3 regions of the Nonomuraea sp. NBC_00507 genome follow, and region 3 is predicted to be linked to each of the others. Evidence: riboswitches for the same ligand, from Rfam matches in the RefSeq annotation. Region 3 holds a riboswitch; each other region holds the start of a gene.
The links. Region 3 has a riboswitch for cyclic di-AMP ahead of OHA25_RS41705 (glycoside hydrolase family 25 protein). Riboswitches for the same ligand answer to the same signal wherever they lie in the genome.

Region 1 (9,918 bases), 480 kb from region 3:
CCATCCACGCCGCCGCGTTCTTCAACTGGGCCAACCGGCTCATGCTCTCGCTCGGCGAACCCACCCCGAAGGAGGACCAGTGACCGAACCCCGTCGCGGACTCGGCGACATCAGAACTCGCCTCGACCACCTCGTCTACGCGGTGCCCGACCTCGCCGCGGGGATCGCCGAATTCGCCGAGCGCACCGGGGTCCGTCCGGTGGCCGGGGGCAGCCACCCCGGCGGCACCGCCAACTATCTCGTCCGCTTCGGCCCCACCTCCTACCTGGAGATCATCGGCCCCGACCCGGAGGCCACCGCCCGGCCCCGGGCGTTCGGCCTGGAGACCCTGACCGCGCCCCGGCTCGCCGCCTGGGCCGTTCGCCCGGAGGACATCGACAAGGCCGTGTGGCAGGCCCGCGAGCAGGGCTTCGACCCCGGCGACGTACAACCCCTTTCCCGCCGCACCCCGGCCGGCGAGCTGCTGGAGTGGCGGCTCACCCGGCGCGAGGACCCGGCGGCGGTCAGGCCGGTGCCGTTCCTCATCGACTGGGGCGACACACCTCACCCCGCCGCTTCGGACCTGCCCCTCGTGAGCCTGACCTCCCTTTCCGCCGTACACCCCGACCCGGACGAGCTGCGGCGCGACCTGGCCGCCCTCGGCGTCCGGCTCGACGTCTCACCAGGACCCGAACCGGCGCTGCGCGCCGTCATCGACACCCCGCTCGGCTCCGTGACCCTGCGCTGACCAGACGAGAAAGACCATGAGCACCCTTCGCGAGTACCTGTCACACAAGCGCGCGGCCCTGCTGGCCCGCCGGGAGTCTCCCACCGCCGGGCCGGTCCCGCTGCACGCCCATGTCACCGCCGAGGGCCGCAGTGGGATCCGGCGCGTCAGGATCAGGGACTTCCAGATCATCAGCGACAGCGGTCCCGACTTCGCCGGCTACGACCTCGGACCCACCTCACCCGAACTCCAGGCCGGCGTTCTGGGCAGCTGTGTCACGCACATCTTTCTGATCAAGGCGGCCGAGCTGGCGGTGTCCATCGATGCGCTGGAGGTGGACGTGCGCGCCGAATACGACCCCCGAGCCCAGCGACCGGGCGACCGCGGCGTCCCGGTGCACCCGCACAACTTCCGCTACGAGGTGCTGATCGACTCGCCGGCCTCCGATGAGGAGCTGGCCCACCTGCATGCCGAGGTCGAGCGGGTCTGCCCGATCCTCAATCTGATCCGCAACCCACAGCCGGTCAGTGGAACGGTGGTCCGGATCCGAGCGGGAGCACCACCGGTCTGACGGGCAAGCCCCGGCATTCCAGGCCTACCTGTTCGCCCTGGCGGCCGGGCTCGACGGCTCCGGCCGCCACGTCGCTCTGGCGCAGTCGGCCTACATCGCCGGCACGGCCCTCGCACCAGCCGTGGGAACCGCCCTCGGACCGCCCCCACCGCCTGACGTCACCAAAATGAGCACCGTAGCGTGACACGTGAGTCGTCCACGTCGTGCGCTGAGCCGGGTCGCCAAACCGCGAGCGGGTCCTGGGGATCAACAGGACAATACGCCCAGTTAAGGCAAGCTGCCGTAGTCGTCACATCCGCGGTAACGAACGACTTGACGGTGGCATCACCGCCGTCGGCGCTCAGCCCGATCATGCGACCGGTGAACCCGCCGGCCACCTCGGTGGAGGTCGCCGTGGACCACCGCCTCGGCCTGGTCCTGACCCACCGTCGGCACGATCATGAGCCGATTGTTGACATCGAGCCGTGCGGCGCGGATCAAGCCGGCGCACGAGCCTCCGATCGAGGGCGATGCGGGTGAGCCAGCCCAGGCCGGCCGTGAAGAGCGGCGGGCACACGATCGGCCCGAAGGTGTAGCCGACCAGCACCATGAGTGGGATCCACCCGCGGTTCACGGCCTGGTGGAGAGCGCTGAGCGGGCGAGGGCGCGGATCTCCTCGTGGCGGTGGTCCAGATCGATCTGGGCCAGCGCGCCGACCAGCCACCCGAACTGCTCGGACTCCTCATACTCCGCCAGCTCGGCCAGGTCTTCGGGGGTGCGGCCCAGCCCCGAGCTTGCGCGCCGCGGACAGCGCCTGCGGATCGGCGATAGCGGCCGGCAACGGTCTGGGCCAGCTCGCCGAGAACCTCCGCGGTGCCCCGCCGCACGCCCTTGCCGAGGAGTTCGGCCCGCTTCTCGTACGGCGAGGCCGCCAGCTTCTGCGCAGTGTCCCACCGGTCGCGCAGACGCTGGGCCGCCTCCACCGCCACGTGGTAGTCGTCGCTGCGGCGCAGCAATATCGACAGATAGAGCAGCTGGAACAGCCGTCCCGGACTGTTGGTCACCGGGAACCCATGCGGCTCGGCGAAACCGCGTCCCACCTCGCGCAACAGCCCCCGGACCAGGCGGCGCTTCTCATCGACGTCCATCATGCCGTGCCGCCTACCCGCGGCCGAGGCGGCAAACGCCCGTGCCGACTACGAGCCGAAACGAGGGGAACCCTTGACGGAGAGAGAATTCCGACAAAAGCGGCATGCTGCTGGAGTGGCGATATGAGCGGAGGCCATCGCGCGATGCCGCACACCGCGGACATCGCGGTGGAGGCGTGGGGGGACAGCTGCGAGGAATGCCTCGCCGAGGCCGTGCGGGGCCTGGTCGAGAGCTTCGCCGACATCCGGGACGCGCCGCCGGGCGACGGCGTGGACCTCACGGTGACGGCACAGACTGACGAGGACCTGCTCGTCGAGGTGCTGCAAGAGGTGATCTACCAGATCGAGGTGCACGGCCGCCTGGTCGTGGACGTGTCGCCCGGCGCGGCCGGGCTGCGGCTGGCCACCGTCCCGGCGGAGTCGGTGGAGCAGGTCGGCGCCATGCCGAAGGCGGTGACCGCGCACCACGTGCGCTTCGGGGAGACAGACGGGACATGGCGGGCACACGTCGTGGTCGACGTCTAGCCCCACGGGACTTGCGCGGCGAGCGGCTAGCCCTTCACGACGCCGACGGGCGCCAGCTTGGCCACTTTGCGCGCCAGGCCCGCCTGTACGCAGACCTCGACCACCGCGTCCAGATCCTTGTACGCCTGCGGCGTCTCCTCGGTCAGCCCGCGCGGCGACGCCCCGCGTACGGCGATCCCGGCACGCTCCAGCTCGGCTCGCAAGGTGGCCGCCCTGGTGGTCTTGACCGCCTGGTGGCGGCTCAGCCGGCGACCGGCCCCATGGCAGGCCGAAGCGAACGCCGGCCCGCCCGGCACGCCGGCCAGCACGTACGACCCCACCCCCATGGACCCAGGCACCAGCACCGGCTGCCCCAACGGCCGCAGATCGGGCGGCAGGTCCGCGTGGCCGGGTGGCAGCGCCAGCGTCGCGCCCTTGCGGTGCACGCACAGCTGCCGCGTCCCGCCGTCCACCTGGTGGGTCTCCAGCTTGGCGAGGTTGTGCGACACGTCGTACAGCAGGCTCAGGTCGCCGTGGCCCGTGACGCGGTCGAAGGCCCGGCGGGCGGCCTGGCCGAGCAGTTGCCGGTTGGCCCTGCCGTAGTTGGCGGCCGCCGCCATCGCCGCGAGGTAGGCCCGTCCCTCGTGCGACTCGACCGGCGCACAGGCCAGCTGCCGGTCAGGCACGCGGATGCCGTACCTGGTCATCGCCGCCTGCATGGTCTTCACGGCGTCGGTGCAGATCTGGTGGCCCAGCCCGCGCGACCCCGTGTGGATCATCACGCACACCCGGCCCCGCCACAGCCCGTACGCCTCGGCGACCTCCTCGTCGTACACGTCGGCGACGGCCTCGACCTCCAGGAAATGGTTGCCCGAGCCGAGGCTGCCGACCTGCTGCAGCCCGCGCTCCCGCGCCCGGGAGCCGACTCCGGCCGGGTCGGCGTCGGCCACCGCGCCCCGGTCCTCGCAGCGCTCCAGGTCGCCGGGCTCGCCGTGGCCGCGCTCGACGGCGTACCGGGCGCCGCCGGCCAGGATGTTCTCCAGCTCGGCCTGGCTGTGCAGCCGCCACACCGCGCCCTTGCTCATGCCGCGCGGAACCGACACGTCGAGGGCGTCCATCAGCTTGTCCAGGCGTGGCCGCAGGTCGTCCACGTGCAGGTCGGCGAGCAGCAGCCGGACGCCGCAGGAGATGTCGAACCCCACCCCGCCCGGCGAGACCACCCCGCCCGCGGCCACGTCGGTGGCCGCCACGCCGCCGATCGGGAACCCGTACCCCCAGTGCATGTCGGGCATCGCGTAGGCGGCCTCCACGATCCCGGGCAGGGTCGCCACCGCCGCGACCTGGGCCAGCGCCTGATCCTCCGACGGGTCAGGCAGCAGCTCCCGGGTCGCGAAGACCACGCCGGGCACCCGCATGCCGCCCTCGGGCTCGATCCGCCACCGGTACGGCCGCTCCTCGACCAGTTGCATCATCACGGTCACCTTGCCGTCTCGCCCTCCCGCCCCGCCTACCCACACACCAGCCGGGGAACGCCGCCGATGCCAGGTGAGCCTGTTTTCCGCCTGACCGACGTCGGGCTGACGCCCCGCATCCGGCGTGGCACGCGGGTGCTCGGGCTGACGGCGGCCGTCGCGACCCACCGCGCGGCAGGCGTGACGATCGAGCCATCGGAGCTCCGGACCTGCACACGGCCGAGTGGGCCGAAGCCTAAGCTTCGAGGGTATGCATCCGGAAAGCATGTTCGGCTGGCCGACCAGGACCGACAACGACCCCGCCCGCGTCGCCCTCCTGCTGCCCGGCCGTGCCTACGTCCCGGCCCGGCCCCTGCTGCACTATGCCAAGACGGTCTTGACCGCACACGGCTGGACCACCCAGGAAGTCTGGTGGCAGCCGCCGGACCTCCCGCCCGACGACTATCCCACGTGGGTGATCGACCAGGTCACCCGGTACGTCGAACAGGAGGTCGACGCCCGGCGCGTGCTCCTGGTGGGTAAGTCCCTGGCCAGCTTCGCCGCCTCGGTCGCGGCCGACCGCGACCTGCCGGCGATCTGGCTCACGCCGCTCCTGCATCACCCTCAGGTGACCGGCGCATTGCGCCGCGCAAAGGCGCGCACCCTGCTCGTCGGCGGCACCGCGGACACTGCTTGGAAGTCTGAGGTGGCCCGTTCCCTCCCAGTCGAGCACCTGGAAGTCCCGGGCGCCGACCACGGCCTGGAGACGCGAAACCCGGTCGGCTCGGCGGAGGTGCTCGCACGTGTGACGGCGGCCATGGAGTCCTTCGTCAGGAACCTGTGACAGCTCATGAAACGACCCCAGCCGGCTGCGCCGTAGCGCACGACAGCGTTGGGATCAGGCCCTGCCAGGTGGCCGTACTGGTCGGTTGCGCGACCTTGCCCGGCCTGGAGCCGAAGAGCGCCGCGCGCACCCGGGGCGTTGACGCGACGCGCCCCCGAAGACCTCGCCGACGCGGTGCGCAAGGTCTGTCGGGGCATCCGGGTCGTCGACCCGGTCCTTGCCACCGAGTCGTTGATCCACGGGATCAACCCGCTGGCGGCGCGCGAGCGGGAAGTGCTGGTCGCGGTCGGCGCCGGACATGCCATCGCCGAGGTCGCCAAGCTGCTGCGGCTCTCCGAGGGCACCGTGCGCAACCACCTTTCGGCGGCGATCGGCAAGACCGGCACCCGCAGCAGGAGCGAGGCCGCGGCGGTGGCGAGGGAACGCGGCTGGCTGTAGGCAGGTGGAGGACGTTGGAGAGCGTCGTTTCCAGCCCTTGACTGGGAATCTATCCGTTTGTAGCCTTAATGTCAGATATGTACCCAGATAGGGTATTTGGGGTATACGTCCGACTTGTCGGTTCGTTACCCGACCATCGCCAGACGCATCACAGGACGGACCTGTGACCGCTGAATCCGCCTTGCGCGGAACCGGGGACCCACATCCCTTGGGGTGAATCGGCATGCCATGCCGTAGGGCAGCTTCCACGCCCGAACCCGTCAGCTAACCCGGTAAGCGGTATGGAAGCAAGGAGAACCCCCTTCACGATGGCCATGCATCGTACGATCCATGCCCCCAAGATCAACACCCCCGCCGCCGGCACCTCCCGCGCTCTGCGCAAGATCACGGCCACCGTGTCACTGGCTCTGGTAACCGCCCTGGCGGGTGCTGGTCTCGCGGGTCCCGCACAGGCGGACGGCTTCATCGAGGGGCGCGACATGTCCCACTACGAATCCACCTACGACTGGGCCGGCAGCGGCGTCCAGTTCGGCATCGTCAAGGCGACCGAAGGCACCGACTTCATCGACAGTTCGTTCGCGCGTCACTGGGCGGAGGTCGGCAAACTTCCCATGGTCCGCGGTGCGTACCACTTCGGGCACCCGGCCAACGACCCCGTCGCCGAGGCCGACTTCTTCCTCTCCGTGCTGGACACGCAGCCCGCCAAGGCCGGAGACCTGCTCGTCCTCGACCTGGAGACCACGGACGGTCAGTCAGCGGAGCACGTGAACACTTGGGCCAAGACGTGGCTGGAACGGGTGAAGTCCAAGACCGGAGTCACGCCGCTGTTCTACGCCAACTACAACTTCGCCGAGCAGTACGGCCAGGGGCTGGGCGAGTACCCGCTGTGGGTGGCGCACTACAGCAAGGCCAAGGGCACGGTCGCCACGCCGACGCACTGGAAGACGTGGGCCATCCACCAGTACACCGACGACCCGTGGGACCAGAACGTCTCCTCCCTGCGCCAGGACCAGCTCCGCGCCCTCGGCCGGAAGTAGCCGGAGTCCTGCTCGCCGGTCGCGGACCCCGGTACCGGGGCCGCGACCGTGGCCGGATCAGCCCCTCATGATGGGCACGGAGCAGTCGTGGTGGAGAAGCGAAAGGCCGTGCGTGCAGGGGCGCCCACCAGGTTGTCCCAGAATCGGCGCGGGGTCAGCGGGGCCCTTGTGGCGTCGAGCAGATCCCGGAACCGGCCGGTGGCCAGCTCACTCCTGATCCGCTGCACCTCGGCCTGGAGCCGCTCGTCCGGCAGCCGAGTGCCGGGGGCCATGTAGTCGGCGAGGACGTACGCGGCGGGAAGCGGCTTCTCATGCCCGACCCGCTGCCCGCACGCCAGCGCCATGTGACTGCCGAGGGCGTTGGCCAAGCCGAGCTGGTCCACGACGAGGACGTCCAGCGGGAACGACGCCCCCAGCGTGCCGAGGACCTTGCCTGCCACGGCCAGGCGTGCGGGCTGGTCGGGCCGGAGCGGCACCGGCACCGTGTCCGGCACATGCAGACCGGTGGCGTGCGCGGCGCTCAGCGGGTTCGGACTGGCCCGAACATAGGGCGTGGCGGTGACCGGATGCGGGTCCTTGGTCTGGACTACGTAAAAGCCGCGCTCGTCCGCGATTCCCTCCGGCCCGACGGCTTGTTCGTACGGCACGTCGAATGCCACGGCGCAGACCACGGCCCACAGCGTCACGACCGTGCACGTGAGCGCGGTTACGGCACGCAGGGGGAGGACCATGGCGGGGAGCAGGACAAGCAGCAGCACCGGCAGCATCATCCGGCCGTGCATGAAGTCGCCGCCGACGCGCAGGACATAGAGCAGCATCAAGATCCCCGCCAGGAGCGGGGCCATCGACACGATGAGATCGCGGCGCGTGCGGAAGGCCCACAAGGACAGCGGGATGACCGCCAGCAGGGGGCCGACCAGCTGATAGGTCAGCACGGTGTCTCCGGCGTAGAGGAGACCACGTGCCCACCGGGCCTCGCCGGCCTCTTTGGCGAGGGCGGTGTTGGGCACGAGCAGCCCGTAGTAGCCCATCCGGAAGATTTGATAGGCGGCCGGCAGGGCCAGGGACATCGCGAACCAGCGGGCGGCGGGCCACCATCCCGGCCACCGCAGGACGAGCAACGCGCCGAAGAAGATCGGGTAGACGAGGGCCAGCTCCGGCCGGACCAGAGGCGCCAGACCGAGGACGAACACCAGTGGCAGCACCGGTCCGCCGGAAGCCGCCCGGACCAGCAGCCACCACGACACACTGATCCACAGAAAAGCCAACCCGGTCTCCAGACCGGAGGTCGCGTACTCCCAGAACGGCGGCAACGCGAGCACGACCAGCACTCCAGCCGGCAGGAACCAGCGCGAGCCACCGTGCAGCAGCATGGCGCCGACGACGGCGAACGTCACGGCGCCGACCGCGCACACCAGGCCGAGCAGCACGGAGACGTAGGCCACGTCCCCCTGGGTCAGCCAGGAGATCAACGCGATCAGATAGGTCCAGGCGGTGCTGGTGTTGGCCTCGACACGCTCACCGATGTTGAAGACCGGCCCATGACCCGACAGCAGCTGCTGGACGGTCCGCACAGCGATCAGGCCATCGTCGCTGATCCAGCGGTTCTGCCACCCGGCGAAGGCCATCACGGCCGCGGCCGCCACCGTGATCACGCCGTTCCATAGCCGTGCCCGTCGCGGTGATCGCGTGGCTGCGGGAGCGCGATCGGCGTAGATGAGCGGGGGCACGGCATCCTCCATACATCGCATCCACCACGGGGCTTCCACCCCTGGGTGTGGAGACCGCTCGTTGAACAACGACTGCCACCGTAGTTGACCGCTCTTTGTGCGGTGCCGTGTCCTCCCGTTCATCGCAGGCCCCGGTGTCGGCGACCCGAGCTGCCATGATGTCTGAGTTTCTCGAAGCCGTCGCCGGAAACGGAGAACAGACCGTGCGCATCGCTCTCGCCGGGCTCGCCACCAGCCATCCCTACACCGACGCCCGCACCCTGGCCCGCCATGCCGAGCTCGTCGTGTGGGAGCAGGATCCGGAGCGGCTGCGGCGGTTCACCGATGAGCATCCGCGGGCGAAGGTGGCGGGGAGCCTGGCCGAGATGCTGGCCGGCCCGCTCGACGGGGTGGTGCTGACCGTGCCCAACCCTCAGGTGCCGCAGGCGCTGGCCAAGGTGCTGGAGACGGGCGTGGCCTGCTTCGTGAACAAGCCTGCCGCGGCCAGCCGGGCCCAGCTGGAGCAGCTCGATCGGCTGCCGGTCCACGACCGCGTGCTGTCCAGCTCTGTGCTGCGGTTCGCGCCGGCCTTCGCGGGAACACGGGTCGATCGGGGCGAGGTGCTGGCCGTGCGGGCGACCGTACGGCATGACGTGGGGATCTGGGCGACCGGCTACAACGCCTGGCAGGACACGCCCGGCGAGGGCGGCGGGACGATGGTCACCATGGGGATCCACGGGGTGGAGCTGCTGGTGGCGCTGCTCGGTCCCGACGTGCGGCTGGCAGGCGCCGCGGGGGCGAGGCGGCACTACGCGACGCTTCGGTCGGAGGACACCGGAGTGATGGCGCTGCGCTGGGATGACGGCATCACCGGCACAGTGGAGATCCTCGGCGTCTCGGAGTCCGAGTCCTACAGCGTCACGCTGCACAAGCGCGACACCACCGAGACGATCGTGATCGAGGGCGGGGACGATCCGGTTCAGGGGCTCGGGTACGAAGGGACGATCGAGGCCTTCCTCGCGATGGCAGGCGGCGCGCCCAGCCCGGTGCCGTGGCGGCACACGAGGGCCGTGCTCCAGGTGCTGGTCTCCGCACGCGAGATGACCGCCTGACCAACCCCCGGCCCGTTGACAGGCGGACTCTGTCCCAGTTACGGTCTGGACCGTAAATGAGAGGAGACCGTGTGCGGACGACAGCGGAACTCGAGGAGCGGCTGGCACGGCCGACGGCCGGGCTCGTCGACGATCTGGGCAAGCTCGAAGGCGACATCATGATCCTCGGCGCGGGCGGCAAGCTCGGCCCCAGCCTGGTACGCCTGGCCTTGAACGCGGTCCAGGGCGAGCGGCGGATCATCGCGGTGTCCCGCTTCTCCGAGCCGGGCCTCGCCCAGGCGCTCCAGGACGAGGGCGCCACCGTGGTCGCCGCGGACGTCGCCGACGAGCGGGCGCTGCGCGAGCTGCCGGACGCGCCCAACGTGGTGTTCCTGGTCGGCGCCAAGTTCGGCACGCAGGGCCGCGAGCACGCCACCTGG
Region 2 (9,918 bases), 150 kb from region 3:
AGCCCGGTGGCGGCGGAGGCAGCCAGCAGGGCGGGGACGGAGTCGACGAGCCCGAGGGTGGCGAAGCCGACGATGCGGAGCATCAACCCGGCGGTGATCATCGGCTTGTAGCCGAGTCGGTCGGCCAGGGTGCCGCCGACCAGGAACATGCCTTGCTGGCTGAAGTTGCGTACACCGAGGATGAGCCCGACGATCCAGCCGGCCAGCGCGAGTGTTCCGGAGAGGTGGGCGGCCAGGTACGGCATCAGCATGTAGAAGCCGAGGTTGATGGTGAACTGGTTCACCATCAACAGCTGGACGCTACGCGGGTAGGAGCGCACCTGAGCGATGGTCTCCTTCACCCGGCCTCCTTCGCGTCGACCTCGGCGACCGCGTCAACGGCGCCGGCGCCGTCCGACGTGTCGGACATTGCACAGAGGCTGGCCTCATCGGATTCCTGCGCGTGGTCCGCCAGGGTGAGCGGGTCGACCACGGTGGTGCACCGGGTCCAGCGGGTGACCTCCTTCTCGTCCAGGCGGCCGATCACCTCAGGCTCGACGGGCGGAGGGGAGTCGAGCAGGCCGTGGGCGGCGCAGTAGTCGTCGTCGTAGACCGTGCCCAGGTAACGCTGAGGGCCGTCGGGGAAAATCGCTGCGATCTTCGTGTCCGCAGGCAGGGTGCGGGCCAGCCATCCGGCCACCAGGGCGACCGCACCCACGCTCCACCCACCGGTGGCGTAGTGGGACGCGGCGAGTTGTCGGCAGGTCCACACTGCCTCGGCCGGTGCGACCCAGTGGACCTCGCTGAAGTGGTCGTAGGCGACGTTGCGGGGGTAGATGCTCGATCCCAGGCCGCGCATCAGCCGGGTACGGGCGGGCTGTCCGAAGATGGTCGAGCCGATGGTATCGACGCCGACGAGCTTCATCTCCGGATAGAGGTGCTGCAGAACACGGGAAACGCCGGCGGAGTGCCCACCGGTGCCTACGCTGCACACCAGTACGTCGATGCGGTCCAGTTCGGAGGCCAGCTCCAGCGCCAGCGGGGTGTAGGCGGTGGTGTTGTCCGGGTTGTTGTACTGGTCGGGGCACCACGAGCCGGGGTGCTGCTTCATGAGCTGGGCCACCCGTTCGCGGCGGGCCTGCTGCCAGCCGCCGGTGGGGTGGGGTTCGGAGACGACGTTGACCTGGGCTCCGTACGCGGTCAGCAGCCGAGTCATGGACCGTTCGAGCCCTGGGTCGGTGACCAGGGTGACCGGGTGCCCGAAGACCATGCCGGCCAGGGCCAGGCCGAGGCCGAGGGTACCGCTGGTGGATTCGATGATCCTGCCGCCGGGGCGCAGGTCCCCGCGGGCACGGGCCTGCTCGACCATGTGCAGCCCGGGGCGGTCCTTGATCCCGCCGGGGTTGAAGCCCTCTAGTTTCGCCCAGAAACCGCGATCAGATGGGGCGAAGGGCTCGGAAATCCGGAGAACCGGGGTGTTGCCGACGAGCCCGGAAAGGGCGGATCGGGTGGCAGGTGTGATGTCAGTGGTGGTTTGCGGGTGCATCTTTTCGCTCAATTCAGTGGTGGAGTGACGGGGTACTCATCTCGCGTGCGGTCCCGCCTGGACGAGGCATGTACCTCTGCCCTGGTGGCAGCACGCGGCAGCCGCTGTCGAGGGGCTGCGAAAGCCCTGGTCTAGATCCGCCACCGACAGACGTCGGAGAGTCTGGTTCGGCCGTAACGCCGTATCCGGGATCTGGTGCCGTTGGGACGCGCGACTGGCTGCCGGACAGCCACGGTGGCAGTCACTCCCACCGCGACTGCGGCGAAGGCAGTCAGGGAGGCCGGGCCCGTGAACAACGGCCGGGCTTGCAGCAGCACATGGCTGGCCGCGTACGGCGCGCACCCAGAGCCGGGGTGCGGATGCGGGCCGTGGGGCGTCTCTGGCTCGACGGCCTCTGCCGCAAGCGCGAGGTGGCCGGCCGACACCGGCGTCCGGCCATGCGTATGACCGTTGCTGTCATGCGTGGCAGAACAGGCGAACGCCCACAGCAGCAGACCGCCCAAGACGACGGCCATCATCAGCCGGAGCAGCCACGAAGCACTGGCAGCGGGGCGGCCGATGTGAGGGTAAGGAAGGGAGTGGAACGGCATGGTTCCTCCAGCTGGCAGCCGCTGCTCACGGTTGTGGACAGAGCGGCTGACAGAGATCAGCAAAGTTCCAGGTAGACACCGGAGAAGACAGATCCCGCACGGCAGCGCGGCGCACGGGCGTCTGGAGTGACGGGAACTGGCCGCACTTGTCCGACCCAGCCGGTCGGAGCCGAGGACTGGCGATTCTCAGGAGGCGGCGACCAGTCGCGGGCGCCGGAATCTAGACCTGCTGAACTACCGAACCTCTTAAACCCGTCGATGAGGGAACCACCGACTCGGGCCGGGACGGGCCGGACTTCCCCACCGCGTAGGCGTGCGTGGCCGGCGCCCAATACAGCGCGGCCAGACAAGGCGCGGCCATATCAGGGCCTTGCGGCGGCTGGCCGGACACGCATTGCTGAGCCGGATGGGAAGAGCCGTCACCATCGTGGCGGTCCTCGGCCGCCATGCCCTGGAGCGACGGATACGCGACATCGTCACTGTGTGCGGCCCCGCTCGTGTGACCTTGGTGGGTCCCGGCGGATGCGTACGCCGGCGCGGTCACACCGGCCGTCAGATGCCCCTTGGCGCCCCCCGCGCTCAGTCCATGTGTGAACAGGATGCCGAGCAGCAGCGCGGCCAACCACAGCAAACCCAGCGGCCCCGCAGAAATGCGGGCCCGCAGCAAGCCGGAGCGTGACCAGGCCGTAACCATGCCGTGAATGCTAACTGCTGCTCGGCGCCGCGGGCGTAACTTCCCATATAGCACAGCTTCAACACGCTGCACACCTACTCCACACAAAGCGGCGGGCCCAATGCTCCGGATCCCCCATTTCTGAAGGGATGAGGCGGCAGGCCATCCGGACCAACACCCCCGAACGGGTCCACGGAGATGTCGCATGACGGCGCGATCGTGATTCTCATCACACTGCGAGGCCGTGGCGGTGTTCTACGCCACCAGGCTGAGGACCGCCGAGTCGCCGGGCAGGGAAGGGCCAACCTGACAGCTACCGCCTCCCGCGTCGGGCTGAGGTCATGCCGTTTTCCCTGCGGTGTAGGGGCCCCGGTTCGGGAGTCCGCTTGCCGTGCACGTACTTCTCGAGGAAATCGTCGACCCGCGGGTCCGGCGACTTCTTCACCTCCATCTAGGGGCCCCAGGCGGTCAGCGTCACCGCGAGGGCTGGGCGGAGCGGGGGCTCATGAGCGCGTACTCGATCAGGACCTGGCGGCAGCGAGGATTCGAACCGAGGGAGGAGTCGCTGTCGCATCCGCTGCCAGGATCGTCCCGCCCATTGTGGGGGCACGCTCGAATGGGGTTGTGAGACCCGCCTCGGCCGTTGGTCTGGCTCGGCGCGGTCGCCAAGACGGCGGAGGGCTCCGGAGGCTCGCCAAGCAGTACGAGCAGATCGAGAAGTCCACCACCGCGGCAACCTCTGGGAGCCGCTGCTGTACGGGCAGATCGGCCCGGAGGGGCGGTGATGTTCGACCTGGGCTGAGAAACCGGAGTTCACTGCGACGTCCAAGGTCGGGGGGTGCTGGACGCGCTACCGCAAACCCAGCAGCACCAAACTCGGGAGGCCAGACCTCCATGACCGTAAATCGGTCACGCTCCCTGACTTGAACCGGGGTCGAGGGCAAGGCGGCCATAATTCGGCTGTCACAGATCCCTGTGCTGCCTTGTCCTTATTGAAGAGAACCAACACAACCGGAGAAGGTGAGGTTTCCCATCATGAGCATGGAAGACACCAATACGACTCCGCCGTCGCCGACGGTGCAGATCCTCGCGTCGGTCCCGAACGCACCGATCCCCGACAATGCTGAGGCGACGACTGTCTTGATCACTCTGCCGCCTGGCAGCCCGGGTAACCCGCCGCACCGCCACCCCGGCCCCGGGTTCGGGTACGTGGTCAAGGGCGAGATGCTCTTCGAGCTGGAGGGCGAACCGGAGCGCGTCATCAAGGCCGGGGAGACGTTCTGGGAGCCGGGCGGCGACGTCATCCATTACCAGGGCGGCAACAACCTTTCGGACGGCGAAACCGTATACCTCGCCACGCTGCTCTGTGCGCCCGGACAGCCGGTGGTCATACCGGTGAGCGCGGAAGAGCTCGAGGCGCGCCGGGACCGCCGGGCACCTCGCCCGTGACGAGCGGGTGGGGAGGCAGCCGCGTGTCCGCCTCCCTACCCAGCCATTCCACTCCTCACCGAAACGATGGCCGCGGGGGACGTTAGAGGCGGCTCCCTGACCGAAGCCGAGTGTTGCAGTACAAAGCACGTACAGGCTCTGTGACGGACCCATGGCCCCACGTGAAGCGGAACGACCAGGGCCCCGTCGCCTTCCCCAACGGGCTGAACTCCGTGACCCCGCCCGGCGGCCGCTACTTGATGTTCGGCCTCAGCGACCGGCAGCCCGGCGAATGGGCGGGCAGGCTCGCAAAGCCTGCTGGCTGCGCAAGTAGTTAAGGCCCCGGCATCGCTGCCACCCAACGATCATAGGGCTTCCGATGCAGCGTGGACGCGGGCTGGCCAGAGTGCAACGACTCGCCGAACTGCGTCGTCCAGGCGTCATCGTCGGATACGTCTACGACTTCTCGTTCGACGACTATGCGCCCGGCCTCACCGAAGCGGCCCCGGTCCCGCAGGTGTCCCACTGGTGGGCACGTCACGTGCTCCCCATTGACCCGTTGCAGGCTTAGCGGGCGTGGCGGTCCTTACGAAACAACTCTCGTCCCCGGCCCTGCGCGATGTGTCCTGAACGGCGCGCAAAGTGCCCTAGTAAACCCCTTCTACGATCGGATGTAGGTAAAGAATTTTGCCGCAATCGCCTACGCCGTAGGGGATTCTGTTGCGTTCATTCGAACCCGGCTTGCATCTTTCTATGCCATTCGCTTACCTTCAATGACTTAGGGCGTACGCCTGGTAGCACTTCATGCCGTGTGACGCCTCCGTATTGCCGAGACCGTGTCTCACCAGCGCGAACATCATGTTCGTGAAGGTGACCGCGGCCGCCGAATTCGCGATCTCGCGGAGCCGGGGACCCATTTCCCTGGGGTGAATCGGCGCGCTCCATACCGGTGCGCTCCGTAGGGCACTTCCACGCCCGAACCCGTCAGCTAACCCGGTAGGCGGCATGGAAGCAAGGAGCAATCCCAAGTAATGCCCAAGAACGTCATCCCCCATGCCCTGAAGCCCGCAGGCCTTTCCCTGTTCGCCGCCGGGATCAGCGTGGCAGCCGGCGCGGCTTTTGCCGGCAGCCCGGCCTTTGCCGCCGACCACCACTCCACAGCGCAATCCTCGCGATCCAACGTCGTCTCCTCCCAGGCAATCCCGCAGAAGGGTGCCGCTCAGGTGAGCGCCGACGCCATATTGAAGATCGCCGAGTCGCAGATCGGCGTGACGGAGAACGCTGCCGGCGGCGGCACGCCGTTCCACAGCTGGTACATGTCCTCCCCGCGGGCGGCCGAGACCCTGTCCCGCGACGGCGGCAGCGTGCAGGCCTACGCCAACGCCCCGTGGTGCGCCATGTTCGTCTCCTGGGTGGGTGAGAAAGCCGGCGCCCGCCCGACGGTCGGCTGGGACGCTTACACCGTCACCTGGGCCAAGTGGTTCCAGGCCAACAACCGGTGGGACACCGTGGCCAAGCCCGGTTCCGTGGTCTTCTTCGACTGGAACGGCAAGAGCACTACTGGCATCGACCACATGGGCCTGGTGAAGAAGGACAACGGCGACGGCACGATCACCACGATCGAGGGCAACACCGGGAACGGCAAGGTCGAGCAGCGTATCCGGCCCAAGTCCCAGGTCGTCGGCTACGGCCACCCCGAATACAAGTCGGCCTGACCGCAAGAAGGCCAACAGACTCCTTGCCAGTTGCGATGGTCGGGGAAGCACGGGTGGTGCAGGGGGCGCGGTGCGGCTCCCTGCACCACCCGTTGCGTTTGAACCGTCAAGAGTCCCCTCCGGCGTGCAATTCCTCGGCTGTCGACCAGTCCACAGGTAGCGGCATCGGGGTAGGACTCTCCCCGCCTTTGCGGTTCCGGCTAGGTCGGCCGGCCCAGGAAAGACGAATCAACGGGCGCGTACGGGTGGCGTCGGCGACACCATTCACCTGCGCGCCACGTGCCCGGCTCAGGACGGCGGTTATGGTGCCCGCTCGGGTGCCGTCCTTGGAAGGCGTTCGAGAGAGGGTAGAAGCCACCCATGGCCTCCAACGAGCGCACCGAACGCCTACGTCGCTATTGGGACAAGCACGCCCGCTCCTATGACAAGGAGATGGGATTCTTCGACCGGCATGTCTTCGGCGACACCCGCGCCTGGATCTGCTCCCAGGCCGCTGGCGACGTGCTCGAGGTGGCCATCGGTACGGGGCTCAACCTTCCGCACTATCCCGAGGACGTTCGGTTGACTGCGATCGAATGGAGCCCGGCCATGCTCCAGCGCGCCCGGCAGCGGGCGGCCAAGCTCGGCCTGCAGGCCGACCTGCGTGAAGGCGACGCGCAGGCGCTCGACTTCGCCGACGACACCTTCGACACCGTCGTCTGCACCTTCTCCCTGTGCTCCATCCAGGATCATCGCCGAGCGGTCATCGAGATGGTGCGCGTGCTACGGCCCGGCGGGCTTCTGCTGCTCGCCGATCACGTTGCCGCCTCGGCCTGGCCCGCCCGCGCCGTGCAACGCCTGCTCGAACTCGTCACGGTCCCCTTGGGCGAGGAACACTTCCTGCGGCGCCCGATCGACGCGGTACGAGAGCAAGGCCTCAGCATCGAACGCCATGACCGATTCAAGATCGGCATTGTTGAGCGGCTCGCGGCCCGCAAACCGCCGGGGCGCGATAGTCACCCGTCGACCGGTTAGCTTGGATGCTCGACCGTGCGCATTCGAGAGACGCCGAAACAAAGCCGCAGGAGCCGCGCCCACCGCATCACGTGGACCGACTGGCTCGCGAATGCATCCCCCTGGCTATTCCTCGCCCCGTGTGGCGGAGGCGACGAATAGCGGCAGCGCGAGGAACATCCGGCCCTGCTCGGCACGTCGGGTCTGCTCGCCCGTCCAGGTCTCATATTGCTCGCGTGTGATGACTCCGGCTGCGTGAGCGGCCTGGGCGATGCCGGTCAGCATGCCGAGCATCATCCCGTCGGTAAAGACTCCGACGTGTACTTCGACCTCCACCTCATGAAAGCCGGCGTCCAGCAGCAAATTACGGTAGCCGCGGGCAGCGCGTGGATTGGAGGTCAGGTCGGCACGGGAATGCACGATCGTCCGTGTCAGCACAGGATGATCGGAATCGATGATGAAGGCGTCCCAGTCCTGCCCGATGAGGACGATCCGGCCGCCAGGGGCCAGCACACGTTTGGCCTCCGTCAGCGCCCGGGCAGCCTCGGCGATCTCGTGGTAGACCTTGTCCGCTCGGTAGCCGGCGATCTCGCTGTCATGGAAGGGAAGCTCGCAAGCGTTCCCGACGTGGAAATCCGCGCCGGGCCAGCGCGCACGGGCAACCCCGATCATCTCCGCGCTGGTGTCCACGCCGACGGCCTTGATCCCCTTGTCGCGCAACTCGGCCACCGCCCGGCCTGCGCCGCAGCCCACGTCGACGGCGACATCTCCCGGCTGGAGCCTGAGCAGGTCGTACGAGCGAGCGCGCAGCATCGCGGCGGCTGGGATGGCGTCGGCGGTGTCGAGCAGCCTGATGAGTTCTGTGTGGTTCGACATACACGTCACCATGCGACTTAATGTCGACATGAGGTCAAATCCGGAGATGGCGATCGGCGAAGTGGCGGCCCGCTTCGGACTGGCACCCCACGTTTTGCGGCACTGGGAGTCGATGGGACTGCTCGCTCCCATGCGTGTCGAGGGTGAACGCCGCCGCTACAGCCGCGACGATCTCTACCGCATCGCGGTGATCCTGCGAGCCAGGGAAGCAGGCATCGCCTTGGAAGATCTCCGCGCGATGCTCACCACCTCTGACCCGGTCGTCCGGCGGAAGATCCTCCACCGCCATCGCGGCGACCTGGAGCGGCGTATCGCTCAGGCGCAGGCGTCGCTCGAGCTGATCGACTGCGCGCTGAACTGCGACCACGAGGACTTTGCCAGTTGCGCGGACTTTCAGGCGATGCTTGCGGAACGCGTTCACCTTGTCCCGACCACACCTCACGCGTGATTGACCGATGCAGGCGTGCCTCTGGTGGTTAGCCTGCCCGAATTTGGGATTAAATGTCGGAAGGGTGTAGCTCGTTCTCAGTGACCGGAGCGATCAAGCAGTGAGGGCATATCCGTCCTGGTAGCTGGTCTGGTGGACACGATCGTGTTGCCGGGCGAGGTGGTAGCTCCAGTAATCGTCGAGATGCCCATTGGCGGTCAGCGCGCGGAGTTTTAACACCGCCTCGGCTCCGGTCAGGCCCCAGCGTGCTCCGGAGAGGTCGAATCTGTCGGCGATCAGATGACGGCAGGCGCCTTCGATCACGCCGGTCGCGATCGGCCATCCCTCCTGAAGCGCTGGGTTGTCGCGGTCCCAGCCTGCCCATCTACCTCCTGGTCAGCGAGGCCGGCAGCCCGAACAGCGTGAAGAGGTCGGCGCCGATGAATGAGGTGATCTCGGCGATGCTCGCCGCGCAAGGTGAGGACCGTGATCATCCAGCCCACGTGCGAGCACATAGCGTCGTCCCACAGGTACAAACCCACGGCGGGCTGGCCGTTCGCACGGGTCGACAGATGTCGCCAGCGTCGTTTCAGGGGACCCGCACGGCGAAGTCGGTGACGGCCGCGATGCCGTAGTACCAGTCGGCAGCGGCGGCATGGACCAGGTGACGTCCTCTGTCAGCATCCCGATCAGGGCGTCGGCGTCGCCGCGTTCTAGCGCGATGGCGACCTGGCGACGAGGTCGCGCAGGCGTGCGTCGTCGAGCTCGCGCCAGGGCCGAGTTCACCGCCGTAGTTGAGGTGTTTGTCATGGTGGCGACCTCGGTTGGGGCCGAAGCCGAGCACGTCGATGAGCAGCAGCGCCGCACGCTGGTTGCCCGGCAGGTACTGAAGGGCGGCAACGAAGGCGAGCTCCACGGCTTCCCGTTGTTCGTAGCGGGCATGCGGAGCGGCCGGCCCATCGGCCAGATCCGCATCCGGGTAGGGGCCCAGCCAGGCGACATCGGCCAGCGGGGCGCCGTCGACCACGGCGCGGTCGCTGGACGGGCCGAGATCCAACGGCAGAGCCCGCCGGTTACGGGCCGCGATGAGATCCAGACAGGTCCGAGTGGCCACCGCGTACAGCCACGAGCGCAGCGAGCTGCGCCCCTCAAAGCGCGCCAAGCCCCGCCAGACCCGTAGCAGGGCGTCCTGGAAAGCGTCCTCGGCGTCGTGAGCCGACCGAGCATCCGATAGCAATGCGCGTGCAGTTGCCGGCGCAACGGCGTCACCAGGCGGGTGAAGGCGGCATCGTCCCGGCGCGCGCCCGGGTCAGGTCGAGATCCTCCGCATCCTGGGCTGTCGTGTCCGCGGCCGGTGCGGAAAACACGTCGCTCACAAGCGACGATTCTGCCCCACAGTGACAGTCCTACCGATGAACGCACATCAATCAACCGCGCGAACAGGAGCGGCATGAACACCGTGAAATCGGCCGACGGCACTCCCATCGTCTTCGATCGGCTCGGGGATGGCCCGCCGGTCGTCCTGGTGACCGGGGCGCTCTGCGACCGTTCAGCCACGCGCGCCCTCGCCGAGGAACTGGCGCGCACCTTCACAGTGATCAACTACGACCGGCGGGGACGAGGCGACAGCGACGACACCGCACCGTACGCGGTCCAGCGCGAGATCGAAGATCTGGCGGCGCTCATCACCG
Region 3 (9,918 bases):
GTGAAGCGCACGCCGAGGCCCTTCAGACGCTCGTACTCCTTATGCACGTCCGACACCGCGAACGAGGTCATCGGGATGCCGTCCGCCACCAGTGCCTCCTTGAAGGGCGGCACGGCGGGGTGGCTGGAGGGCTCGAGGACGAGTTCGGTGCCGTCCACGTCGTCCGGCGACACGACGGTGAGCCAGCGGTCCTCACCCAGCGGGATGTCGTGCTTGACCGTGAAGCCCAGCACGTCGGTGTAGAAGCGCATGGCCTGTTCTTGATCGTCCACGAACACGCTGGACAGGTGGATCTTCATGGTGACTCCTTCGGGGCGCGCCTGAGCCATCGGTCGACAATGGGCTCGAGCGGCGCCGTATTGATGAAGTGGAATTTGTAGCGGCCTTCGCGGCGCGTCTCCACCAGGCCGGCGGCTTCCAAAACGTCCAGGTGCTGGGAGATCGCCTGCCGCGAGGAGCCGAGCTGATATTTCATCGCCAGGCGCGTACAGATTTCGAACAAGGTCTGCCCGTCCTTCTCGGTCAGCTCGTCGAGGATCTTGCGCCGGGTGGAGTCGACCAAGGCCTTGAACACGTCGCCCACGGACCCCACGATAGGCAAGTAGCGACTTGCATGTCAATGCGGGGCGTTTTTAACGACAACGGACCTGGTGCAGACGCGCCGATCACGCGATCTCGGCCGGCCCCGGGTACCTGTGACGACGGGAGAATCACGACGGGGAGGCCCTCATGCGAGCAACCTTGATCTATGGTGCCCGTGACGTTCGCGTGGAGGACGTCCCCGACCCGGAGATCCAGCACCCCACGGACGCCGTGGTGCGCGTTCTGCGCTCATGCATCTGCGGCAGCGACCTGTGGCCGTACGGGGCGAGGCCCGCCACCGAGCTGGGCGAACGCATCGGCCACGAGTTCCTCGGCGTGGTGGAGGACGTCGGCGCGGAGGTGTCCCGGCTGAAGACCGGCGACGTGGTGGTGGCGCCGTTCGTGTGGTCGGACAACACCTGCGACTTCTGCCGCGAGGGTTTGCAGACGTCCTGCCGGCACGGCGGCTTCTGGGCGGCGGACGGCGTGGACGGCGGCCAGGGCGAGGCGGTACGCGTGCCGCAGGCCGAGGGCACCCTGGTCAAGCTGCCCGTCGGCGAGGACTCTCCGCTGCTGCCGTCCCTGCTCGCCCTGTCGGACGTGCTCCCCACCGGCCACCACTGCGCGGTGACGGCCGGCGTCGGGCCGCACACCTCGGTGACGGTGATCGGCGACGGCGCGGTCGGGTTGTGCGCGGTGCTCGCGGCCAAGCGGCTCGGTGCCGAGCGCATCATGCTCATGGGCCGGCACAAGGGCCGCACCGCTCTGGGGCGCGAGTTCGGCGCCACCGACGTCGTCGCCGAGCGGGGCGAGGAGGGCGTCGAACGGGTACGTGAGCTGACCGGAGGCGACGGCACCCACGCGGTGCTGGAGTGCGTCGGCACCGAAGAGGCGATCGTGACGGCTTTCGCCGTGGCCCGCGACGGCGGAGCGGTGAGCCGGGTCGGTGTGCCGCAGTATGAGCAGGTGCCGATGGGATTTGCCGAGTTCCTGCGCAACCTCACCCTGACCGGCGGGGTGGCGCCGGCTCGCGCGTACATCGAGGAGTTGCTTCCCGAGGTGCTCGACGGGACGATCGAGCCCGGCCGTGTCTTCGACCGCACGGTCGGCCTGGAGGACGTGCCGGACGGTTATCGGGCGATGGCCGCCCGCGAGGCGCTGAAGGTCCTCATCCGTCCCTGAGGGCCTTGGGGGTGGCGAACGGGGAGACGCCACCCCCGGCGTCCGCGACCGTGGGCCGAGGGGAGGGTGTCAGGCGGCGGGGCGGCCCAGGTCACGCAGCTCCTCGGTGGTCAGCGCGGAGACGTTCTCGTCGACCGGGACGTCGGTGTACTGGTGGATGGTCCACGACTTCCAGTCGGCGGGCGGGGTGAGCGCGCCCTTGGGCTTGCTGTAGTGGGCGACCCACAGCGGATACTCGGCCAGGCCCTTGCCGTAGGTGTCGGCGAAGTTCCAGCCGCTGTAGAACATCGGGGTGACCCCGGTCTTGGCCTTGACGTGCGACAACCACGCCTTCGCCCAGGCGTTGACCTCGCCGGCGGACTCGCCGTCGGTGGTCTCCAGATCCAGGACCAGCAGGTCGCCCTGCTTGGCGGGCTGGGAGTTCACCACGGACAGGAAGTGCTCCGCCTCGGCGATGGGGTCGTTGCCGGGGTGGCCGTAGTGGTAGGCCCCGCGCACGATCTGCTTCTTGTCGAGCTCGCGCCAGTGCCTGGCGAACGAGGCGTCACGGAAGCTCGTGCCCTCGGTGGCCTTGATGATGCCGAACTGGGCCGAGCTCGCGCTCCAGTCGTACAGCGGCTCGTGGTTGGAGATGTCCAGGCCGAAGGCCAGGGATCGGGACGCGGGCTGAGCCTCCTGCACCGGACTGTGCTCAGGGGATGAGGCGATGGCTGTGCCGACCACACCCGTGAGGGCGGCGGTTGCGGCCAGGATCGCGCCACCGACGGCGAGGCTGAGCGCCTTGGTGGGAAGGTCGAGACGGTTCTTGAGGGCCTTGAGGGAATGGGCGACTGCGGCAAGCCGGGGCTTGGGCATGGGGTATTGACTCCTTGTTTCCATGCCGCCTACCGGGCTCGCTGACGGGTTCGGGCGTGGAAGCGCCCTACGCGCGCAGAAAGATGGGGATCCCCGGCTCCGCGAGGCGCGGATTCGGCGGACGAACGCCATCCCAGAGATCCCCTCGGGACGCGCGGTCCGGTCAACAAAACGGCAACGACGGTGACGACAGCTCGCCACAACGTATACCGCGATTACGCAAAAGGTATATATCTATCCACAGATAGCGCAAGCGGGGCCCAATGCATTCCCGTGAGGCTATGACCAGGCACGCAGCGCTCGCCATGACGGTTCCTGGCCGGGCAGAAGTCGCCGTTGCCGGGCGCCTTTGGCAAACCCCGTCAACGGCCCGGAGTAGGTAAAAGATTTCGCCCCGATCGCCTATCTCATAGGGCATTCTGTTGCCTGCACCCCATCGGGGTTTGCATCTCTCTATGCCGTTCGCTTACCTTGAGGAATCAGGACGTACGCCTGGCAGTGCCGCGTAACGTCCTCCGTATTGCCGAGACCGCGTCTCATCGGCATGGACCTTCGAGTCCGTGACCATGACGCGGCCGCCGAATTCGCAATCTGCGGAACCGGGGACCCACTTCATCTGGGGTGAATCGGCGCGCTCGATACGAGCGCCCCGTAGGGCACTTCCACGCCCGAACCCGTCAGCTAACCCGGTAGGCGGCATGGAAGCTAGGAGCATTTTTCACCCATGGCCAAGAACGTCTTCGCTCGTGCCCTGACGTCCGCAAGCCTCTCCCTGGTCGCCGCCGGGATGACCGCGACCGTCGTCGCCGGATCCCCGGCCTTCGCCGCCGACCAGCAGTCCACGCAACCCGCGCGGTCCAACCTCCCCGCCTCCCAGGCCATCCCGCAGAAGGGCGCCGGCCAGGTGAGCGCCGACACCGTACTGAAGATCGCCGAGTCGCAGATCGGCGTGAGCGAGAACGCCGCCGGCGGCGGCACCCCCTTCCACAGCTGGTACATGTCCTCCCCGCGGGCAGCCGAGACCGTCGCCCGCGACGGCGGCAGCCTGCAGGCCTACGCCAACGCCCCGTGGTGTGCCATGTTCGTCTCCTGGGTCGGCGAGCAGGCCGGCGCGCGCCCCACGATGGGCTGGGACGCCTACACCGTCAGCTACGCCAAGTGGTTCCAGGCCAACAAGCACTGGGGCGCCGAGGCCAAGCCCGGCGCCGTCGTCTTCTACGACTGGAACGGCCAGGGCACCGACGGCATCGACCACGTCGGCATGGTCAAGAAGGACAACGGCGACGGCACCATCACCGCGATCGAGGGCAACACCGGAAACGGCAAGGTCGAGCAGCGCATCCGGCCCAAGGCCCACGTCGTGGGCTACGGCTACCCCGAGTACAAGGCCTGACCCCAAGGCAGGTCGCCAGAAAATAACGGGTGGTGCAGGAAAGACTCCTGCACCACCCGTTTTTTTTGCGCCCTTAACCACTCACCAGCCCAGTTCGTCGCATCCTTGGTGATCGGTCGGCTCGACCTGCAGGGTTGCGTGGGCGATGTGATGGCGGCGCAGCAGCACGTCGCGGGCCCGGTCCAGGACGGCGTGGTTGTCGTTCGGGTCGCTGGTGACCAGGTGGGCGGTGGCGACGTTCATGCCGGAGGTGAGCGTCCACAGGTGGAGGTCGTGGACGTCGCATACGCCGTCGATGGCGGACAGGTCGGCCGCGACCGCGGTGGCGTCGACGCCCTCCGGCACGTGCTGACCCAGCACGGCGAAGACCTGGCGGCCGAGGGAGACGGCGCGGACGGCGACGAAGGCGCCGATGGCCAGGGCGACGAGGGTGTCCCAGACAGGCTGGCCGGTGGTGGCGACGAGCCAGCCGGCGACGATGACGCCGACCGAGCCCGCGGTGTCGGCCACGACCTCCAGGTAGGCGCCCTTCACGTTGAGGCTCTCGGCGGCGCCCGACCGGAGGAGGAGGAGGGCCACGACGTTGACGATCAGGCCGATCGCGCCGACGACGAGCATCGGCCCGGAGGACACCTCGGCCGTGCCGCCGATGCGGCTGATGGCCTCGATGACGACGTAGACGGCGACGCCGAGCATCATGGCCACGGCCAGCAACGAGGCGAACACCTCCGCCCGGTAGGAGCCGTAGCTGCGCCGGCCGGTGGTGTCGGGCCGGGTGGCGATGCGGGTGGCGACCAGCGCGGCGCCGAGGGTGACCACGTCGGCCGCCATGTGCCCGGCGTCCGACAGCAGGGACAGCGATCCCGACAGCAGCCCGAAGGCGAGCTCGACGATGAAGAAAAGGCCGATGAGCACGAAGGAGACGGCCAGCCGCCAGCGGTGGCGGCCGCCGGCGTGGCCATGTCCGTGTCCGTGCCCGGCGCTCATCCGGTGACCTCGCCGTCTCGAGAGCCTAGATGCATGCGAACGTTGCCGGACAGGTCGAGCCGCACGTCGCCAGGCCGGTGGCGGGCGGGCCGGCCTGCGCTCTCAACTCCTGAATAGCTGTTCACATATGAACGATAGCGACATCTGTCACGGGCCTGTCAACACGACGGGCTGTCGGCCGCCGCCGAGCCGCAGGCGAGCTCAGCCCTGCTTGCGCCCGTCGCGTTCAGGATGGATGGCCTGCGTGTGCTCGGTGTGCGCCACCGCCAGATCCAGCAGCATCCGGACATGCGCGTCGTCGAGCCGGTAGTAGGCCATCCGGCCGGCCCGCCGCACCGACACCACGCGATGCGCCCGAAGCAGCCGCAGCGCGTGTGAGGTGGCCGATTCGCTCAGCCCGCTCACCACGGCGAGATCGCAGACGCACAGCTCGCCCTCCAGCAGCGCCAGCAAGAGCCGCAACCGGCCGGGATCGGACAGCAGGCCGAACACATCCGCGGTGTCCGCCAGATCACCGTCACCGGGCATGCGCGAGCGCACCACCGCGACCCGCTCGGCGTCCACCACCCGGGTGCTGCAGCTCTCAAGATCCGACACCTGGTTATTTGAAGAAGCCTTCATACGTCAACCTTAGGCCACGCCGGAGAAGATGCCGAGGTCCCGGATGCCGGCCTTCCCTCGGTGCTACGGCTGATGCAAGGTGGGGAGGAACCTCAAAGTTGTCCTTGTCCAGCTGAGAGGAGCGATCATGCACGCGAATGTCGGTGACATCCTGCTCGTGCACGGCCACGTCGTCGGTCAGAAAGACAGGAAGGGCCAGATCATCGAGGTCCGCGGCGCCGGCGGCTCGCCGCCTTTCGTCGTCCGCTACGACGACGGGCACGAGCAGCTCGTCTTCCCGGGCCCTGACGCGGTGGTGATGCCGCCCGGCGACGCGTCCTGACGCCGCGGCAAGCCGCTCCCGCTCGGCGCTCACGTGCCTGGGTGGTGGCCGCGGTTGCGTCCGTAGCACTCCTGAGGGGTCTGCGGTTCTCCCGGAGGTTGGAGTTCCATTTCCGTGACGGTTTGACTACCGGTGAGGAAATATGGTCGTCTCGTGACCATTGTTTCTGATGGGATGAATTAGACCGGTCCGGGGGAGAAAGCTTCATGCCGCACGCCCTTCTGCGCGTGCTCGCTTCGACGTCCATCGCCGCCGCCGTCCTGGTGGCCGTGCCGCCCGCCGCCCAGGCAGAGGTGCGCACATCAGCGGGGACGGCCGTCACGGTCCGGCCGGTGCCCGCCGTCGAGGAGCCGCCGGCCGCCACGGTGACCGTTCCCACGCGGCCGTCGCTCGCGGTCCGGCCGGCGGTGAACGCGCAGGTGGGCCCCGCCGAGCCCGAGGTGACCACGGCCGCCGGACCCGGGCTGATCAACCAGGTCACCGCCGACGCCGCCGCCGTTCTGGAGGAGGAGGGCGTGGGCGGGCAGGTGCCGGACGTGCGGAAGATCCTGCCGGACACCGCGCAGGCCGAGACGCTGTCGCTGATCAAGCCGCTGGCCGCGGTGGTCAAGGTGTTCGACGGGCTCGGCAAGGCCGTGCCGGGGCTGACGTACCGGCTCTGCGTCCAGAGCGCCGAGGTGCCGGTGTCCTGCTCGATCCAGCAACCCGTCGGCGTGCCCGCGGCCGCCGACGTCACCGGCGACGGCCTGCCCGACCTGGCCGCCGACCTGGTCCCGGCGGCCATGCCCGCAGAGGGCGCGGTCGGGCTGGGCTTCGCGGTCAAGCGGCTGACGCGGGAGAACCTCAAGGCGCAGGTCTGGGCGGAGTACGACGGCAAGGTGTCGGTCGGGTTCGACGGGCTGCGGCGCGGCTCGTCGCTGTCGGACTACGACTGGGGCACCTTCACCGTGGACCTGGCGGGCAAGCGGGTCAAGGCCTCGGTCCGGCGTAAGGATCCGGGCGCGTCCGCGGCCGTGATCGCGGGGCTGACGGGCCGCAGCGCGGTGAGCCTGCGCCAAACGCCGGCCACCGACAAGCTCACCGTGAGCGCCGCGCTCGACCCGCCCACACTCGACGTCACCGCCTCCGCGCCCGCCAAGCTGGAGGCGCTGGCCGTGACCGGACGCCAGTTCACCCAGGCCGTGCTCGACCGGATGCCCACCCGTGCCGAAGTGCGGCTGGCGGGCGGCGAGATCCGCTTCGCCGGCCCGTCGCCCGTCGCCCGCGCCCGGGTGCACCACTACACCTACCGCGACGGACGGCTGGCCAGGGCGGTGAGCGCCGAGCTCCGGAAGGTCCCGCCCACCCTCACCGCCAAGTACGCCGCCGCGAACGGCCGCCAGACCCTGTCCGTCGATTCAGGCCGCCCCCGCGCCGGCGCCGCCGAGCTGCTCTTCTTCGACAGGAACGCCGACAAGACCGTCCTGCGCGCCGAGCTGAGCGACCTGCCCGCCAAGGTGCGCCTGGTCAACAACCTGGCCGAGCACCGCGTCACGCACTCGACCAGCTCGCCCATCGGCAGGTTCGCGGTGGTGCTGCAGCGTAACGAGGGCGCGATCTCCAGCCCGCGTGGCGGCCACGTCACCATGATCAAGAACGGCGCCGCGGTCGGGGTGTCGGGGCTGCTGACGGGGTTGTCCGGGTTCGAGGTCACGTACGGAGCCGCGCCCCACGTCCACCTGGAGGTGGACTCCAGCGGCCGGTCGTTCGTGGGCGCGGCCAGCATCGACGGCGCCCATCTGGCCCGGCTGGAGATCTCCAACACGCCCGCCACCGTGGACGTCACGCTCGACCCGGCGGCCAGGAAAGCCGAATACCAGGCCAGCGGTCTGATCGACAAGCTGCGGGCCGCGTACGCGAACGTCAAGTCGGGACCCACGATCGACGGCACCGTGCTCGGCGTGCGCGACGACGTGAAGGCGTCGTGGCAGCTGGGCGAACGCACGACGGTCAAGATCGACGCGTCCTCGAAGATCCGCCAAATACAGATTTATGCCAATAAAGAGCACGTGACCTCCACCGGTGGCACCGGCGACGACCTGCGGGCCACCGTCGAAGGCGTGCGCAAGCACGTCGAGCTGGTCGCCGACACCAAGGCGCAGACGCTCACCTGGAACTCGGACACGCCGGTCGCCAAGGTGTCGGCCCTTGCCAGAGCCAAGCTCGGCGACCGCTACGCCAGGGCCGCCGCCGAGGTGACCGGCGTGCCCGCCCGCTTCGACGCCTCGTGGAACGCCGCGTCGTACCGCTTCCGCGGCCTGTCGGGCCCGGTCGGCTCGGCGGCGCTGGCCTTCACCAACCACGACGACGCCACGTCGCCCACGGGGCCTCACCTGGCGGCGCACTACGACCAGGCGTCCGGCGACCTGGACGCCAGCGTGCTGGTCAAGGGGCTGTCGCAGGTGGAGTTCAGCCCGGCCGCGCAGGGGTTCACCGCCGACTTCCGCTCGGCCAGGCAGACCCTCGCCGTGGACGCCGACGTCACGCAGGGCGACGTGCGCTTCGGCCTGGCCGGCAGTCTCGGGCCCGTACCTGGCCGCCTGGCGGTCTCGGTCGCCGACGGCAAGCTCACGTACTCCGGCTCCCGCCTCGACGTGCGCGCCCGCGCCTGGCTCGGGAAGACGGGGGCGCTGCAGAAGATGCGCGCCGCGCCGGCCCTGCCGGGCGGGGTGTCGCTGGTGGACGGCGGCTGCGCGCCCGGCTCATCCGGCTGTGCCCCAGGGCCCTTCTGCACGCCCGACCGCGGCTGCTTCGGGCTGCAGGGCTACCTCGACGTCACCGGGCTGCCCGATCAGGTGTCGGTGGACCTGGCGAACAAGACGTTCGCGTTCTCGGGCTTCAGCCCCCGTCGCCGGAGCCTGGGGGTGTATCTCGCCAGCAGCGTCCTGACGCCCGTGCCGATCAAGGCCAAGGCCACGCTGACCGGTCTGCCTTCCAAGATCACCAGCATGTCGCTGGGGCCGTTCGGCGTCGGGCAGGGCAACACGGTCCAGGCCTCGTACCGCATCGAGCCCGCGGCCACGCTCGGCGCGCTCGCCGTGACGGCCGAGGCCGGGGATCTGCGCGGCCACGTGGCCATCGACCCGGTGCCCGCCGCCGTGTCCGTCCAAGGCACGTACGGCGCGCAGACCCGCATCCGCGTACGCAACTCCGCCGCCGTCAAGCGCCTCGTCGCCAAGGTGACGCTGGCCGGCAAGGGCACCGGCGAGCTGCGGCTCGGCGACGTGCCCGGCACGTTCGGCGTGGACGCCGACGCCTCGGCGGCCGCGCTCGGCGTGCCGGCCGTCACGTACAAGGCGGAGGGCGGCGTCAGCACCCTTGACGGGTACCTCGGCGTGGAGGGCGGCCTCGTCGATCCCTCGGGGCGGTACGGGGACGTGTCGCTCTCCGTGCAGGATCTGGCCGCCGACACCACGATCAGGCTCAATCCCGACCAGACCCTCGACCTCGTCTCCAGGCCGGTGCCCACGGGCCGCATCGCGGTGCGCGGCGGGCTCAAGCTGGACCCCGTCGCCCGGCAGAGCATCACGATGAGCCAGGAGATCCCGTACACGACCGGGTTCCTGACGTACCACCTCGGCGGGAGCTTCGGGCTGGGGGCCAGCTCGGTCGAGGACCTGAGGCTGTCGGCCCGGCGGGTGTCGTGGCTGCGCGTCCGCCCGGGGAAGATCCCCTTCGGGCTGAAGGCGCCACCGGCGCTCGGGTACGTCGCCCCCGGCTTCGAGGGGAACTACGAGCGGCTCGACATCTCCGCCAAGGGCGTGGACCTGCGGCCCGACGTCGCCATGGAGGTCAAGCTGAGCAGGGATCTCGGCAACGACGTCTTCCGCGACTCCATGCGGCTCGGGCCCGCGACGTCGCTCGCGCTGCGCCGCTACGACCAGCGGATGCGGCGGATCGGGGCCAAGCAGGAGATCGAGGCGGCCGGGATCAGCCT

Region 1: another riboswitch for cyclic di-AMP. It lies ahead of OHA25_RS43965 (glycoside hydrolase family 25 protein); the one in region 3 lies ahead of OHA25_RS41705 (glycoside hydrolase family 25 protein).
Region 2: another riboswitch for cyclic di-AMP. It lies ahead of OHA25_RS40940 (CHAP domain-containing protein); the one in region 3 lies ahead of OHA25_RS41705 (glycoside hydrolase family 25 protein).

The regions. Positions count from the first base shown of each region.
Region 1 covers NZ_CP107853.1:9,123,344-9,133,261, reverse strand. Annotated here, with positions in the region: gene OHA25_RS44005 (alkylhydroperoxidase domain protein) at 1-83, shown strand, start outside; gene OHA25_RS44000 (VOC family protein) at 80-727, shown strand; gene OHA25_RS43995 (OsmC family protein) at 744-1,277, shown strand; gene OHA25_RS43990 (hypothetical protein) at 1,754-2,407, opposite strand; gene OHA25_RS43985 (archease) at 2,528-2,929, shown strand; gene OHA25_RS43980 (RtcB family protein) at 2,956-4,380, opposite strand; gene OHA25_RS43975 (hypothetical protein) at 4,631-5,203, shown strand; gene OHA25_RS43970 (response regulator transcription factor) at 5,342-5,641, shown strand; cyclic di-AMP (ydaO/yuaA leader) riboswitch at 5,800-5,935, shown strand; gene OHA25_RS43965 (glycoside hydrolase family 25 protein) at 5,950-6,678, shown strand; gene OHA25_RS43960 (hypothetical protein) at 6,744-8,408, opposite strand; gene OHA25_RS43955 (Gfo/Idh/MocA family protein) at 8,612-9,499, shown strand; gene OHA25_RS43950 (NAD-dependent epimerase/dehydratase family protein) at 9,571-9,918, shown strand, end outside.
Region 2 covers NZ_CP107853.1:8,489,047-8,498,964, reverse strand. Annotated here, with positions in the region: gene OHA25_RS40965 (MFS transporter) at 1-341, opposite strand, end outside; gene OHA25_RS40960 (PLP-dependent cysteine synthase family protein) at 338-1,525, opposite strand; gene OHA25_RS40955 (hypothetical protein) at 2,336-2,809, opposite strand; gene OHA25_RS40950 (cupin domain-containing protein) at 3,830-4,237, shown strand; gene OHA25_RS40945 (hypothetical protein) at 4,596-4,787, shown strand; cyclic di-AMP (ydaO/yuaA leader) riboswitch at 5,088-5,234, shown strand; gene OHA25_RS40940 (CHAP domain-containing protein) at 5,248-5,931, shown strand; gene OHA25_RS40935 (class I SAM-dependent methyltransferase) at 6,292-6,945, shown strand; gene OHA25_RS40930 (methyltransferase domain-containing protein) at 7,051-7,800, opposite strand; gene OHA25_RS40925 (helix-turn-helix domain-containing protein) at 7,847-8,248, shown strand; partial or broken gene OHA25_RS40920 (ISKra4 family transposase) at 8,342-8,581, opposite strand; gene OHA25_RS40915 (sigma factor) at 8,817-9,464, opposite strand; gene OHA25_RS40910 (alpha/beta fold hydrolase) at 9,678-9,918, shown strand, end outside.
Region 3 covers NZ_CP107853.1:8,638,746-8,648,663, reverse strand. Annotated here, with positions in the region: gene OHA25_RS41720 (VOC family protein) at 1-299, opposite strand, end outside; gene OHA25_RS41715 (ArsR/SmtB family transcription factor) at 296-583, opposite strand; gene OHA25_RS41710 (zinc-binding dehydrogenase) at 730-1,764, shown strand; gene OHA25_RS41705 (glycoside hydrolase family 25 protein) at 1,834-2,619, opposite strand; cyclic di-AMP (ydaO/yuaA leader) riboswitch at 2,631-2,749, opposite strand; cyclic di-AMP (ydaO/yuaA leader) riboswitch at 3,186-3,330, shown strand; gene OHA25_RS41700 (CHAP domain-containing protein) at 3,344-4,012, shown strand; gene OHA25_RS41695 (cation diffusion facilitator family transporter) at 4,094-4,999, opposite strand; gene OHA25_RS41690 (ArsR/SmtB family transcription factor) at 5,201-5,596, opposite strand; gene OHA25_RS41685 (DUF1918 domain-containing protein) at 5,748-5,942, shown strand; gene OHA25_RS41680 (hypothetical protein) at 6,149-9,918, shown strand, end outside.